3 regions of the Nocardiopsis sp. CNZ308 genome follow, and region 2 is predicted to be linked to each of the others. Evidence: predicted binding sites of a transcription regulator. Region 2 holds the regulator's gene; each other region holds the start of a gene.
What was found. The regulator LexA, encoded in region 2, represses DNA repair genes until DNA is damaged. The targets are predictions, from matches to a motif close to TCGAACANNTGTTCGA.

Region 1 (5,296 bases), 360 kb from region 2:
GGTGGGCGGCCTTCTACATCGGCATCGCCATCATCTTCGGCTTCGGTGTCTGGTACTTCGGCGGAGGCGCCGCGGGCGCCGAGTACTTCGCCGGGTTCGTCACCGAGAAGAGCCTGAGCATCGACAACCTCTTCGTGTTCTACCTTCTGATGGGCTCCTTCGCGGTGCCCAGGAAGTACCAGCACGAGGTCCTGCTCGTCGGCATCGTCATCGCGCTGGTCATGCGCGGTATCTTCATCGTCCTGGGCGCCCAGGTCATCAACGCCTGGAGCGAGGTCTTCTACCTCTTCGGCGCCTTCCTGATCTACACCGGTTACAAGATCGTCCGCGACCACATGAAGGGCGACGAGGAGGAGAAGGACTTCACCCAGACCCCGGTGGTCCGCCTCCTCAAGCGCTTCTGGCCGGTGACCGACGACTACCACGGCGCCAAGCTCACCGTGAAGCTCGACGGCCGCCGCCACATCACGCCGATGCTGATGGTCATCGTCGCGATCGGCATGATCGACCTGGTCTTCGCCGTCGACTCCATCCCGGCGATCTTCGGTCTGACCCAGGACGCCTACATCGTCTTCACCGCCAACGCCTTCGCCCTGCTGGGCCTGCGCCAGCTGTACTTCCTGCTGGCCGGTCTGATGGACCGCCTGGCCTACATCAGCTGGGGCCTGTCGGCGATCATGGTCTTCATCGGCGTCAAGATGATCCTGCACGCCCTGCACGAGAACGGCGTGCACGTGCCCGAGGTCGGCATCGGCCTGTCGCTGACCGTCATCCTGGGCATCATGACCATCACCATCGTCGGCAGCCTGGTCAAGTCCCGCGCCGACGAGCGCAAGAACCCCGAGCTCAAGACCGAGCGCGACCCCTCCGTCGACTCCCCGGCGGACCGCTCCTGAGCGGACGGCGGGCCCGCGGGCGCGTCGAGGACATTCCGGGAAACGGCCGGATTCGAACAGCCGTTCGTCTATAGTGGTGGCACCCTGAGCGCTCCGGCGCCGGGGTGCCGCCTTGTTTCGCGAGGTGGAAGAAACCGTCGTCGGCGGTCGTTAGGCTGGACGGGCGGGAGAGGCGAGCGTCCTCCCCCCTCTCCTCAGCGGCCCGCCTCCGGGGCCCGGGCGGTCTCCGGGAGGCCCCGACCGCCGCACGCGAAGTTCCACACGGGTCAGCCGACGTCACGCGACGGGGTCCGCGTCCTGTGCGCCAGAGCCGAAGGATGTCTCACTCGATGGTCGAACAACTGGTAGTCCGGGGAGCCCGGGAGCACAACCTCAAGGACGTCTCGCTGGACCTGCCGCGCGACTCCATGATCGTGTTCACCGGCCTGTCCGGTTCGGGCAAGTCGTCGCTGGCCTTCGACACGATCTTCGCCGAGGGCCAGCGGCGCTACGTGGAGTCGCTGTCGGCCTACGCCCGCCAGTTCCTGGGGCAGATGGACAAGCCGGACGTGGACTTCATCGAGGGCCTGTCCCCGGCGGTGTCCATCGACCAGAAGTCCACCAGCCGCAACCCCCGCTCCACCGTCGGCACCATCACCGAGGTCTACGACTACCTGCGGCTGCTGTGGGCGCGCATCGGCGTCCCGCACTGTCCCGAGTGCCGCCGCGAGATCGCCCGCCAGACCCCGCAGCAGATCGTGGACCGCGTCCTGGAGATGGAGGAGGGCACCCGCTTCCAGGTGCTCGCCCCCGTCGTGCGCGGACGCAAGGGCGAGTACGTCGAGCTGTTCAAGGACCTGCAGTCCAAGGGCTACACCCGCGCGGTGGTGGACGGGCAGGCCGTGCGCCTGGACGAGGCGCCCAAGCTGGGCCGCTACGACAAGCACGACATCGCCGTGGTCGTGGACCGCCTCAGCGTCAAGCCCTCCTCCCGCGGGCGCCTGACCGACTCGGTGGAGACGGCGCTCAAGCTGGCCGGGGGCACCATCATCCTGGACTTCGTGGACGTGGAGGCCGGGGACCCCGACCGCGAGAAGGTCTTCTCCGAGCACCTGTACTGCCCCTACGACGACCTGTCCTTCGAACAGCTCGAACCGCGCTCCTTCTCCTTCAACGCCCCCTACGGCGCCTGCGCCGAGTGCTCGGGCCTGGGCACCCGCATGGAGGTCGACCCCGAACTCCTGGTCCCCGACCCCGAGAGGACGCTGGCCGAGGGCGCCATCGGCCCCTGGTCGGGCGGGCCCAACAGCGGCTACTGGGAGCGCATCCTCAAGGCGGTGGGCGAGGCGATCGGCTTCGACCTGGACACCCCCTGGGAGCGGCTGCCGCGCCGCGCCCGCAAGGCCCTGCTGGAGGGGCACGACACCCAGGTCCACGTCAGCTACCGCAACAGGTACGGGCGCAACCGCTCCTACTACACCGAGTTCGAGGGCGTCATCCCCTGGGTCAAGCGCCGCCACTCCGAGACCGAGAGCGACTACGGCCGCGAACGGCTGGAGGGGTACATGCGCACCGTGCCCTGCCCGACCTGCGAGGGCACGCGCCTCAAGCCGGTCGTGCTCGCGGTGACCGTGGGCGGCAAGTCCATCGCCGAGGTCGCCCAGATGCCGCTCAGCGACAGCGCGGCCTTCCTGGCCGCGCTCACGCTCTCCGAGCGCGACGCGGTCATCGCCGCCCAGGTGCTCAAGGAGATCAACGCCCGGCTCGGCTTCCTGCTCGACGTCGGCCTGGACTACCTGAGCCTGGCGCGCTCCTCGGGCTCGCTCTCGGGCGGGGAGGCCCAGCGCATCCGTCTGGCCACCCAGATCGGCTCCGGTCTGGTGGGTGTGCTGTACGTGCTGGACGAGCCCTCCATCGGCCTGCACCAGCGCGACAACGCGCGCCTGCTGGAGACCCTCCAGCGCCTGCGCGACATCGGCAACACGCTCATCGTCGTCGAGCACGACGAGGACACCATCCGAGCCGCCGACTGGGTCGTGGACATCGGCCCCGGCGCGGGTGAGCACGGCGGCCACGTCGTGGTCTCGGGGATCGTGGACGAGCTGCTCACCTCCGAGGACTCCCTCACCGGCGAGTACCTGTCCGGCAAGCGCGGCATCGAGGTGCCCGTGGAGCGCCGCCCCCTCACCCGGGGCCACGAGCTGGTGGTCCGGGGAGCGCGCGAGAACAACCTCCACGGGGTCGACGTCGCCTTCCCGCTCGGCGTGTTCACCGCCGTCACCGGCGTGTCCGGCTCGGGCAAGTCCACCCTGGTCAACGAGATCCTCTACAAGGCGCTGGCCAAGGAGCTCAACGGGGCGCGCGACGTGCCCGGCCGCCACCTGCGGGTCAACGGCACGAACAAGGTGGACAAGGTCGTGCACGTGGACCAGAGCCCCATCGGGCGGACCCCGCGCTCCAACCCGGCCACCTACTCGGGGGTCTTCGACCACATCCGCAAGCTGTTCGCGCAGACCACCGACGCCAAGACGCGCGGTTACCAGCCGGGCCGGTTCTCCTTCAACGTCAAGGGCGGCCGCTGCGAGGCCTGCTCCGGAGACGGCACGCTCAAGATCGAGATGCAGTTCCTGCCCGACGTCTACGTGCCCTGCGAGGTGTGCCACGGCGCCCGGTACAACCGGGAGACCCTCCAGGTCCGCTACAAGGGCAAGAACATCTCCGAGGTCCTCAACATGCCGATCTCGGAGGCCCTGGAGTTCTTCGAGCCGATCAACGCCATCCGCCGCCACCTCCAGACCCTGGCCGACGTCGGCCTGGGCTACGTGCGGCTGGGCCAGCCCGCCACGACGCTGTCGGGCGGTGAGGCGCAGCGGGTCAAGCTCGCCGCCGAGCTCCAGCGCCGCTCCACCGGGCGGACGGTGTATGTGCTCGACGAGCCCACGACCGGCCTGCACTTCGAGGACATCCGCAAGCTGCTGGGCGTGCTCAACCGGCTGGCCGACACCGGCAACACGGTGATCGTCATCGAGCACAACCTCGACGTCATCAAGACGGCCGACCACGTCATCGACATGGGTCCCGAGGGCGGCTCCGGCGGCGGCACCGTGGTCGCGCAGGGAACCCCGGAGGAGGTGGCCGCGGTGGCCGAGTCCTACACCGGGCGTTTCCTGGCCAAGATGCTCTGATCCCGCGCCCGACGCCAGCGCGGCGCCCCGTCCCGGTCCCCGCGGGGCGGGGCGCCGCGCTGCCCGTGGCCGTCGGGTTGGCGGGTTCGCGACAGATGTCTCACCTGAGTAGAGTCGAGCGTGTCCGCGTCCCGCCCGGCCATCCCCGCCCCGGGCGCCGTGTCCGCGCCCGGCCCCCGCGCGACTCCGATGAACCGCCCTGGAGGTTGGCCAGCCCATGAACGTCCCTCCCCGACCGGACCGCGGCGGGCCGACGCCTCCGGAGACCCAGCCGCTCCCGTCCCACCCCGGGCCCGGGGAGCCCGTCGGCGCCCACGGCGGCCTCCACGAGGACGCCCGCTCCGGCGCGCAGGGCCCCGTGCCGGGCCCCGAACCCGTGGAGCCGCTCTATCCGCTGGCCGCCTGGCGTACGCGGGCGTACGCGCGCGGCATCGACCTGCTCCTGGTCGCCCTGCCCGCGCTGCTGCTGGCGCTCGTGCTCTCCCTGGCCTGGGTGGGCGTCCAGGCGGTCGGCTCCGGCGACACGACCGGTATCGGTGACCGGTACCCGCTCTTCCTGTCGGTGACCTTCTTCCTGCTCTACGCGGGCTATGAGACCCTCGCCCTCTCCCGCTGGCAGCAGACGCTGGGCAAGCGCCGCGTCGGACTCAGGGTCGCGCCCCAGGCCGGGAACGGCAGCCTGGGCACCCTGCCGATCGCCGCCCTGACGGTGCGCGCCGCGCTGCTGGCCCTGCCCTTCCTGCTGTTCTTCCTGTTCTTCAGCGCCGTCTGGTTCTGGTGGTTCCTGGTGGCCGTGACGGCGCTGCTCACCGGCGGGATGGCCGCCTGGAACCGGCCCAACCGGCAGGGGCTGCACGACCGGATCGCTGGCACCGTGGTGCTCGACGTGGCTGAGGTGAGCCCGCAACCCCCGAAGACGCACCCGTATCCGCCGCGGGCCTGAGGGTTCTCGCGCGCACCCCGGAACCCGGGCACACCGCCGCACCTACTACATTGTGTAGTGATATTTCGGTGCAGGTGAGGAGCGTTTCGTCGTGGCCGGTAAGAGGACGTGCGGGTGCGGGATGAGCAGGCGCCGACTGCTCGGGACGGCGGGGACGGCCGCGGCCGTCACGGCCGTGAGCGCCTGCGGCGGACAGGAGCCCAAGCCGCAGGAGGTCCGGTACGGCCAGGTGGTCGGTCAGACCACCGACGTCCCCGAGGGCGCGGGAGCGGTCTTCAGCAACAGCAAACTGG
Region 2 (5,296 bases):
CGATGTCGGGGTGGTCGACGTCCAGTACGACCATCTTGGCGGCCCGGCGGGTGGCGCCGCCGGACTTGATGGTCCCGGCCGAGGCGTCGGCGCCGCGCATGAAGGAGACGGGCCCCGAGGCGGTCCCGCCGGAGGAGAGCAGTTCCTTGCTGGAGCGGATGCGCGACAGGTTCACACCCGCGCCGGACCCGCCCTTGAAGATGATCCCCTCCTCCTTGTACCAGTCCAGGATCGACTCCATGGTGTCGTCCACGGACAGGATGAAACACGCACTGACCTGGGCTTTTGAACTCGTGCCGACGTTGAACCACACCGGGGAGTTGAAGCTGAACAGCTGGTGGGCGAGGGCGTGCTTGAGCTCGTGGTCGAAGACCTCGGCGTCCTCGGCGGAGGCGAAGTAGCCGTGCTCGCGGCCGGTCTCGGTGTAGACGCCGACGACGCGGTCGATGAGCTGTTTGAGGCTCCACTCGCGCTCGGGGGTGCCCACCGCGCCGCGGAAGTACTTGCTCGTCACGATCTGGGTGGCGTTCATCGACCAGGAGGAGGGGAACTCCACCCCGCGCTGCTCGAAGTTGACCGTGCCGTCGCGCCAGTTGGTCATGACGACGTCGCGGCGCTCCCACTCCAGGGAGTCGTAGGGGTGCGTGCCCGGGGTGGTGAAGACGCGCCTCACCTTGATCCCCTTGCGGTTGCCCTTGCTCCTGCGTCCGGCCGGACCGCTGGCGGTCTCCGTCATCGCCGGGTCTCCCCTCACTCGTGGGCACGGTCACCGACCGTGCCCGGCGTCCTTGTCCCGGGGGTGGTGTGGTCCCGTACGCGGTCGGGGTGCGGCCGCGAGGGGCGCTAGCCCGTGGCGGCGCCGCTCCGGCCGCCGGCCCCGGCGCCCCCGTCGGTCTCGGCCTCGCGGTCCTGGCGCAGGCTGGCGATCTCGGCCTCGAAGTCGGAGAGGCTCTCGAAGCCTCGGTAGACGCTGGCGAAGTGCAGGTAGGCGACCTCGTCCAAGTCGCGCATCGGCCCCAGGATGGCCAGGCCGATCTCGTGGGCCGGCACCTCGGCCAGGCCGCGGCCGCGGATCTCCTCCTCGACCTGCTGGCCGAGTTTGGCCAGGGCGTCCTCGGAGACGGGGCGGCCCTGGCAGGCCCGGCGCACCCCGGCGATGATCTTGGTCCTGCTGAAGGGCTCGGTGACCCCCGAGCGCTTGGCCACCATCAGCAGGACGGTCTCCTGGGTGGTGAACCTGCGCTCGCAGACAGGGCAGGACCGGCGGCGTCGGATGGCCGCGCCGTCGTCGGTGGACCTGCTGTCGATCACCCGGGTGTCCGGATGGCGGCAGAACGGACAGTGCACCCTGGTTCACCTGCTTCTCTCACCGAACGACAACGCCTAGGTACCACTAAACCACAACTTCTGGGCAATTGCCCCTGTCGCCACACCAGATGTTGTGGTCGAACCTAGACTTCTTCCCGACCCGCCGCAACCCTGGCACGGGCGTGTCACGGACACGGCCGAAGGGCCGCGCGGCATCGCGGTCCGCGGCGACGGGGTGGGGCGGGGAGGTCGGCGCGGGCGGATCGCTGCGGGGGGCGGCCCGGCACCGCGCTCAAGGATAGCGTCGCCGACCGGAGCCCCCGCGCCCCGGTGGCGGGCGTCGGAAGCCCGGCGCCGCGGGGATTTCGGTCGAGCCCACGCCCCGGGATAAGACCCCCGTGCCTGGCCGGAACCGCTGTCACGGACACGCGTTCGCGCATTCCGGGGACAACAGCGCGTGAACGCGTGTACACACGTAAGTGCAGGCCGGAAATTGTCCGCGAATACGCGCGACGGCAATTGTCCCCAGCCTCGAACGCTTGTTTGATATCACCGTGTGCAACGACTAAAGTTGACCTTGATTTCACACCGGTTTCGCCATCACGTGGACCCCCAGGTCGGCACGGTCGCGGACCGGGGGTGGCCAGTCACACAAGCAGGCCCTGACCGAACCGAATGCCGAGGAGGCCCGGCCGTGCCGGAGGAGAATCCCGGAACCGCAGACACCGCCACCGTTCTCGCACCAGCGGAGAACACGGGCGGGTCCACGCCCGAAGCCCCCAAACTCACCGCGCGCCAGCAGAGCGTGCTGAACTGCATCCAGCGCTATGTCCGGGAGCGGGGTTTCCCCCCGTCGATAAGGGAAATCGGGGAAGCGGTCGGCCTGTCCAGCCCGTCCAGCGTGGCGCACCAGCTCAAGGTCCTCCAGCGCAAGGGTTACCTGCACCGCGACCAGAACCGGCCGCGCGCGGTGGAGCTGCGCACGCCCGGGCGCGCATCGGGGCGGACCCTGGTGCCCGAGGACATCGACCTCTCGCGCGCCGCCGCCGTGCCGCTGGTCGGCCGGATCGCCGCCGGTGGTCCGATCCTGGCCGAGGAGTCGGTGGAGGACGTGCTCGCCCTGCCGCGCCAGCTGGTGGGTGAGGGGCGCCTGTTCATGCTCACCGTGGTCGGCGACTCGATGACCGACGCCGCCATCACCGACGGTGACATGGTGGTGGTGCGCCAGCAGCAGGACGCCAACAACGGCGACATCGTTGCGGCGCTGCTCGACGAGGAGGCGACAGTCAAGGTACTGCGCCGCGAGGAGGGCGGCCACGTGTGGCTGATGCCGCGCAACGAGGCCTACGAGCCGATCAACGGCGACGACGCCACCATCCTCGGCAAGGTGGTCGCGGTCATGCGCCGCGTCTGAAGCGCCCGCGTACCCGCGTCTCCGGTCCCTCTCCCCTCGGAGGGATCGGGGGCGCTTCCCCCTGTGGACGGCGCGGGGCCGACGGGCGCGGGCCGCTAGGCTGAGAAGGTGTTCACACGTGCCTCCTCCCCCGCCGCCCGCTGGCGCACCGCACTGCTCGGTGCGGCGAGCGCCGTCCTGTTGACCGCCTCCTGCGCCCCCGCCGACGACCGGGCCGCCGAGGCGCCGGGGGCCGGCGGCGTCGAGCGCGAGGTGGCCTTCGAGGGCGGCGGGCACGAGGTGTCCGGCACCTTCCGGATGCCCCAGGACGTCTCCGGCACCGTTCCGGGCGCGCTCATCATCTCCGGCAGCGGTCCCACCGACCGCGACGGCAACAGCTCCGTGCGCCCCAACGCCGACACCAACCAGAACCTGTCCCGGGTGCTCGCCGGGGTCGGGGTGGCCTCGCTGCGCTACGACAAGTACGGCAGCGGTCCGGACTTCGAGACGCCGGGTCCCGGAGAAATCACACCCGTGGACCCCGTGGTCTTCGACGAGCAGGTCGCGGCCGCCTACGAGGAACTCGTCGCCCAGCCCGAGGTGGACCCCGGGCGGGTGGTCGTCGTCGGGCACAGCGAGGGCGCCCTGTACGCGCTGCGCGCCCACGAGCTCATCGGTGCGGAGCACCCCTCCCCCGCACTCGTACTCGCCGCGCCTCCCGGTACGCGCTACCTCGACCTGATCGACCGCCAGCTCACCGAGCAGATGCGTACCGTCGAGGCCTCGGGCCAGATCGAGGAGGGGCAGGTGGTCCAGCTGCTCTCCGACGCCCGCGCCGGACGGGCCGCGATCAGGTCCGGGCGTTCGCTCGGCGACGTGGAGATGCCCAGCGGGGGCGTGTTCGGTGTCTACACCCCGGTCAACGAGGACTTCCTGGCCTACATGGACGCCTTCGACCCCGTCGACCTGGCGGAGGACCTGCCCGGGGGCACCCCGGTGCTGGTGCTGTGGGGGGAGCAGGACGCGCAGGTCTCCCGGCAGGACGTGGACCGGCTGATGACCGGTCTGGACGGCGCGCGACGGGTGGACGTCCCCGACACCGACCACATCTTCCGCCGCTACCGGGACGAGCCCGGGGCCACGGTCCTGGACGAACAGCGCCCCTTCGCCGAGGAGGTCGCGCCCGCCCTGGAGGAGTTCCTGGGCGCGGCCTGGTAGCCGCGCCGGGACCTCACTCGGGGATGGAGTCCGGCAGCGCCTCGGTCACGGACAGCGCGAACTCCCCGGCGCCCGCGACCGTGCGCTCCCGGTCGCCCGGGTTCTGCGCGTCGTAGCTGGCCGCCAGGCTGTAACAGGTCTCCAGGTACAGGTTGGACACCCGGGCGCCGACGCAGGCGACCGTGTACGGGTCCTCCTGGACCCAGGCGACCGCCTCCTCGCCGACGCCTTCCAGCTCCTGCGCGTCGTACTGGGAGGTGGTGGTGCGCAGGTTGTCGGCGGCCGTCGTGACGCCGCCCGGGTCGGGGGCTGCCACGGCCACCAGCGTCGCGGTGGCAGGAACCTGTGCGCCGGGGCCGCCGGGGGTCGCCCACCGGCACTGCCAGCCGGAGCCGAACGCCTCCTGCGGGCCGCCGACCGGTTCCTCGACCTCCAACTCGTGGTCGGGCACCAGTTCGTCCAGCGTCCCGGTCTCGGCGACGGAGCACTCGGGCGCCGCCCCGAAGGCGCTCGCCTCCGGGGTGTCGCGCGCCACCACGTACCAGATCGCCCCGGCGGCGAGTACGACCAGCACCAGGGCGGCGGCGACCACGGCGACGGTGGCGCAGCCCCGGCTCTGCGGTTGGACGGAGGCCACCACCTCGGGCGCGGGCTGCTGGAGGTGGGGCTGCTGCCACGGGGATCCCGGGGGCGGCGGATACTGCCCCTGCGGGGCCGGATGGGGGTGGTAGGCCTGTTGTTGCCCGTGGGGTTGTGGTGCCTGAGACGGCGGAGGCTGTTGGTGCCCTTGCGACTGTGGCGGGTGTGATTCCAAGGGACCCTGCTGCCCCTGCGGCTGCTCATGCGTTTGCGGCGTCTGTGGCTGCTCGGATTCACGCTGGCCGTGCGACTGCTGCGGTTGCGGAGGCTGGTGGGTTTCCTGGGGCTGCTCGGGATCCCTCGGGTCGGGGTGCTGGTCGCTCACAGGGCCTCTCCGAGCTGCACGGCGAACTCCACTGCCAGGTCCCGGGCCTCGCCGAAGTCGACCGGCTCGGTGCCGGAGGTCCCGGCGTAGGACACCCGCACCAGCAGGTTGTCGGTGGGAAAGGCCAGTTCGGCGGTACCCGGAGTCTGGCCGCGCCACACCCGGCCCTCCCCTGTGGGCAGTTCCACGGCCTCGCCGCGCACCGGCGCCAGGGCGCTGTAGGCCTCCCTCGCCCGCTGGGCGCCGGTGACCGGTTCCTCCCCCGTGGTGTCGGTGAAACGGGCGGACAGGTCCAGCCGGAGCACACCCTGCGGCCCCTCGGTCAGACCGGCGGAGGACCACGAGCACATGGTGCTGTCGCCGTCCGCCAGGGGACCCCGCTCGGAGGACTCCAGGACCGCGCCGGGCACCAG
Region 3 (5,296 bases), 3.4 Mb from region 2:
TTCTCGCGCAGGAAGTTGCGCGCGTTCTCCTTGCCCTGGCCCAGCTGGGTGCCCTCGTAGGTGTACCAGGCGCCCGACTTGCGGACGATGCCGTGCTCCACGCCCAGGTCGATGAGGCTGCCCTCGCGCGAGACGCCCACCCCGTAGAGGATGTCGAACTCGGCCTGCTTGAAGGGCGGCGCGACCTTGTTCTTGACGACCTTGACGCGGGTGCGGTTGCCGACCGCGTCGGTGCCGTCCTTGAGCGTCTCGATGCGGCGCACGTCCAGGCGCACTGAGGCGTAGAACTTGAGCGCCTTGCCGCCGGTCGTCGTCTCGGGCGAGCCGAACATGACGCCGACCTTCTCGCGCAGCTGGTTGATGAAGATCGCGGTGGTGTTGGTCTGGTGGAGCGCACCGGCGATCTTGCGCAGCGCCTGGGACATCAGGCGGGCCTGGAGTCCGACGTGGCTGTCGCCCATCTCGCCCTCGATCTCGGCGCGGGGCACCAGGGCCGCCACGGAGTCGATGACGATGATGGAGACCGCGCCGGAGCGGATGAGCATGTCGACGATCTCCAGCGCCTGCTCGCCGGTGTCCGGCTGCGAGAGCAGCAGGTCGTCGGTGTTGACGCCGATCTTCTTGGCGTACTCGGGGTCGAGCGCGTGCTCGGCGTCGACGAAGGCCGCGATGCCGCCCATCCGCTGGGCGCTGGCCACCGCGTGCAGGGCGACGGTGGTCTTACCGCTGGACTCGGGGCCGTAGATCTCCACGACGCGGCCCCGGGGCAGGCCTCCGATGCCGAGCGCCACGTCGAGCGCGATCGCCCCGGTGGGGATCGACTCCACCGGCGGGCGGTCGTCGTCGCCCAGGCGCATGATGGAGCCCTTGCCGAACTGCCGCTCGATCTGGGCGAGCGCTGTTTCGAGAGCCTTGTCTCGGTCTCCAGATGCCACGGGATACCCCTGTTGTTGGGTGGATGCCTTTTTCTTCATGGTGAGCACGACGCTACGCGGTCGCTACGACAATCGCGACGTCCCACGTCCGCCTGTGGATAACCCACCCTACCCGAACCTGTGTTCGATGTGGCGTACGAAACGGATGCGGCCTCGCGGGAGGTCCGCCGCCGGATCAGCGTCTGGAGGCGGGCAGGTCGAAGGCGTCGCACACGGCGCGCCACACCTCCTTGGGCGCCGCCCCGTCGGCGAGGGCCTGCTCGACCGTGCGGGACCCGAGCCCCTCCAGGACGTGGTCGCGGGCCACGCTCTGCGCGTAGGCCTCGCCGAACTGCTCGTGCATGTTGTGCCAGAAAACCGTGAGTCTCATCGGGCCCAGTATCGGTGATGGCGGCGTCCGCCGCGCCCCCTCCCCTTTGTCGCCGCCCGCGGGCACACTGGCGGCATGAGCCGTGAGCCCAGCCCCCTCGAACGCTTCGGACCCGCCACCAGGGCCTGGTTCGACCGGGCCTTCCCCGCGGGCCCCACCCCCGCCCAGACCGGCGCCTGGGAGTCGGTCCAGCGCGGGAGGAACACCCTGGTGGTGGCCCCGACCGGCTCGGGCAAGACCCTGTCGGCCTTCCTGTGGTCGCTGGACCGGCTGTCCTCGGCCCCCGTCCCCGAGGACCGCGCCCGCCGCTGCCGGGTGCTGTACGTGTCCCCGCTCAAGGCCCTCGCGGCGGACGTGGAGCGCAACCTGCGCGTCCCCCTGGCCGGGATCGCGGCCGCCGCCGAGGCCGGGGGGCACGCGCTGTCCCCGGTCACCGTGGGGGTGCGCACCGGCGACACCCCCGCCGCCGAGCGGCGCAGGCTCGCCACCCGGCCGCCGGACGTGCTCATCACCACGCCCGAGTCGCTGTTCCTCGTGCTCACCTCGCGGGCCAGGGAGGGGCTGGCCGGGGTGGAGACGGTCATCGTCGACGAGGTGCACGCGCTCGCGGGGAGCAAGCGCGGCGCGCACCTGGCGCTGAGCCTGGAGCGGTTGGACGCCCTGCTGGACCGCCCGGCGCAGCGGATCGGCCTGTCGGCGACCGTGCGCCCGCCCGACCTGGTGGCGCGGTTCCTGGGCGGCGCGGACGTCGTGGCCCCGCCCGGCTCCCCCGGCATGGACCTGCGCGTGGTGGTGCCCGTCCCCGACATGGAGGAGCCCGGCGTCCCGGAGCCGACCGGCCCCTCCGGCGGCGCGGAGGGCGACGGGGACGCCCGGGGCGCGGGCGGCGGGTCCCTGTGGCCGCACGTGGAGCGGCGGGTCCTGGTCCTGGTGGAGGCCCACCGCTCCACCATCGTGTTCACCAACGGACGCCGCACCGCGGAGAAGCTGTGCGCCCGCGTCAACGACCTGTACGCCGAGCGGCACGGCAGGCGTCTGCCGCCGGAGGAGGTGCCCGCCCAGGTCATCGCCCAGTCCGGGCACAGCCGCGGCGGCCCGCCGGTGGTCGCCCGCGCCCACCACGGCTCGATGTCCAAGGCCGAGCGGACCCTGATCGAGGACGAGCTGAAGCAGGGGAGGCTGCGCTGCGTGGTGGCCACCTCCAGCCTGGAGCTGGGTGTGGACATGGGCGCGGTCGACCTGGTGGTGCAGGTGGCCTCGCCGCCGTCGGTGGCCAGCGGCCTGCAACGGGTCGGCCGGGCGGGGCACCAGGTGGGCGAGACCTCGCGCGGGGTGTTCCTCCCCCGCTTCCGGGGCGACCTGCTGGCGACGGCCGTGGTGGTCGGGCAGATGCGCGCGGGCGCCATCGAGCGCCTGGAGATGCCGCGCAACCCCCTGGACGTGCTGTCCCAGCAGGTCGTGGCGATGGCCGCCATGGACGACTGGCCGGTGTCCGAACTGGCCGCCCTGGTCCGGCGGGCCGCGCCCTTCGCCGACCTGGCCGACACGGTGCTGGAGTCGGTCCTGGACATGCTCTCCGGCCGCTACCCCTCGGACGAGTTCGCCGAGCTGCGCCCCCGCCTGGTGTGGGACCGGGAGGCGGACGTGCTCCGGGCGCGCCCTGGCGCGCAGCGGCTGGCGGTGGTCAGCGGCGGCACCATCCCCGACCGGGGCGTGTACGGGGTGCACCTGACCGGGCGGGACGGGGACCCCGCGCCGGGACGGGCGCCCACCCGGGTCGGCGAGCTGGACGAGGAGATGGTCTACGAGTCGCGGGTGGGCGACGTGTTCGTGCTGGGGTCCACCTCGTGGCGGATCGAGGCGATCACCGCCGACCGGGTGCTGGTCTCCCCCGCGCCGGGGCGGCCGGGCCGGATGCCGTTCTGGAAGGCCGACGCGCAGGGCAGGCCCGCGGAGCTGGGCCGGGCGGTGGGCGCCCTGACCCGGGAGCTGGCCGCGGCGGAGCCGACGGAGGCGCTGGCCCTGGCCGAGGGGGCGGGGCTGGACGCGTGGGCCGCGCGCAACCTGGTGGAGTACGTCTCCGAGCAGCGGGAGGCCACCGGGCACGTGCCCGACGACCGGACCGTGCTCGTCGAGCGCTTCCGTGACCAGGTCGGCGACTGGCGCGCGGTCGTGCACTCCCCGCTGGGCGCGCGGGTGCACGCGCCGTGGGCGATGGCCCTGGCCCGGCGGCTGCGGGACCGGTTCGGCGCGGACGCGCAGGTCGTCCACGGCGACGACGGGATCGTGCTGCGCCTGCCGGACGCCGGGGGCTGGGACCGGCCGGGCGAGCTGGCCGACCTGGTGGCGCTGGACCCCGAGGAGGTGGAGGAGGCGGTCACCGGGGAGCTGCCCGGGTCGGCGCTGTTCGCCGCGCGGTTCCGCGAGTGCGCGGCGCGGGCCCTGCTGCTGCCCCGCCAGCGGCCGGACCGGCGGATGCCGCTGTGGCAGCAGCGGCTGCGGGCCTCCAACCTGTTGTCGGTGGCGGGCCGCTACGGGTCGTTCCCGATCGTGCTGGAGGCGGTGCGCGAGTGCCTGCGGGACGTGTTCGACGTGCCCGCCCTGGTGGAGGCGCTGGAGGGCATCCGGTCCCGCCGGACACGGGTGGTGGAGGCGCGCACCGAGGCGGCGTCGCCGTTCGCGCGCTCGCTGATGATGGAGTACACGGCGGCGTTCCTGTACGAGGGGGACGCCCCCGCGGCCGAGCTGCGCGCGCAGGCGCTGACCCTGGACGCCTCGCTGCTGGCCGACCTGCTGGGCGAGGCGGACCTGCGGGAACTGCTCGACCCGCGCGTGGTGGAGGAGGTCGGCGCGCTGTTGCAGCGGACCGCCCCCGGCTCGGGCGCCCGGGACGCCGAGGGCGCGGCCGACCTGCTGCGCGAGGTGGGGCCGCTGACCACGGAGGAGGCCGGGGCCCGGGGAGCCCGGCGGGAGTGGCTGGAGGAGCTGGAGTCCGCGGGCCGGGTGGTGCGGATGGCCGTGGCGGGCGCCGAGCGCTGGTGCGCGGTGGAGGACGCGGCGCGGCTGCGCGACGCGCTGGGCGCGCGGCCGCCCTCCGGTGTCGCCGGGGCCCTCCTGGAGCCGGTGGAGGCGCCGACCCGCGACCTGGTCTCGCGCTACGCGCGCACGCACGGGCCGTTCTCCTCCGGGGAGGCGGCGGCGCGGCTGGGGCTCGGCGCGGACGTGGTGGAGGGCGTGCTGCGGGAGCTGTCCCGGCTGGGGCGCGTCCACCAGGGCGGGTTCCGGCCGGGCGGGACGGGCACCGAGTGGTGCGACGCCGACGTGCTGCGGCGGCTGCGGCGCGGGTCGGTGGCGAGGCTGCGCAGCGAGGTGGAGCCGGTCGCGCAGACCGCCCTGGCCGCGTTCGCGCCGGTGTGGCAGCGCGCCGTCGCGGGTGAGCGGTGGCGCGGACCGGACGCGGTGTTCGAGGCCGTGGAGTCGCTGCGCGGCGCGACGGTGGCGGCGTCGGCGCTGGAGACCCTCGTGCTGCCCTCCCGTGTGGAGGACTACGCGCCCCGGCGGTTGGACGAGCTGACGCAGGCGGGCGAGGTCGTGTGGGCCGGTGCGGGCGCGCTGCCCGGGCAGGACGGGTGGGTGTGTCTGGCCCCGGCCGACGAGGCGGCCCTGCTGCTGCCCGAACCGGTGCCGCCGCGGGAGGGTTCCACGGCCCACGCGGTGCTGGAGGCGCTGCGCGGGGGCGGGGCGCTGTTCTTCCGCGACGTCGCCGACCGTGTGGCGGGCGCGTCGGGGGGCTCGGCGGTGACGGACGCGGAGCTGGTCGCGGCGCTGTGGGAGCTGGTGTGGTCGGGCTGTGTCACCAACGACACCCTGGCCCCGCTGCGCGCGGTACTGGGCTCGGGGGCGGCCCCGCGTCGCGCGCCCTCGCGTGCGGGGCGGCTGGCGCGTCCGGTGCTGCCCACCCGGTCGGGACCGCCCACGGCCGCGGGGCGGT

Region 1: a site for LexA is predicted at 949-964, ahead of uvrA (excinuclease ABC subunit UvrA). Genes of this name have one in related genera too.
Region 3: a site for LexA is predicted at 1,048-1,063, ahead of recA (recombinase RecA). Genes of this name have one in related genera too.

Annotation. Positions count from the first base shown of each region.
Region 1 is NZ_SHKJ01000001.1:288,172-293,467, reverse strand. Features, by position in the region: gene EV372_RS01240 (TerC family protein) at 1-896, shown strand, start outside; gene uvrA (excinuclease ABC subunit UvrA) at 1,226-4,060, shown strand; gene EV372_RS01230 (RDD family protein) at 4,278-5,003, shown strand; gene EV372_RS01225 (Rieske (2Fe-2S) protein) at 5,125-5,296, shown strand, end outside.
Region 2 is NZ_SHKJ01000001.1:650,413-655,708, forward strand. Features, by position in the region: gene EV372_RS02795 (vitamin B12-dependent ribonucleotide reductase) at 1-736, opposite strand, end outside; gene nrdR (transcriptional regulator NrdR) at 844-1,347, opposite strand; gene lexA (transcriptional repressor LexA) at 2,003-2,722, shown strand; gene EV372_RS02810 (alpha/beta hydrolase family protein) at 2,831-3,919, shown strand; gene EV372_RS02815 (hypothetical protein) at 3,933-4,559, opposite strand; gene EV372_RS02820 (hypothetical protein) at 4,880-5,296, opposite strand, start outside.
Region 3 is NZ_SHKJ01000001.1:4,061,770-4,067,065, reverse strand. Features, by position in the region: gene recA (recombinase RecA) at 1-935, opposite strand, end outside; gene EV372_RS17585 (DUF3046 domain-containing protein) at 1,111-1,305, opposite strand; gene EV372_RS17580 (ATP-dependent helicase) at 1,381-5,296, shown strand, end outside.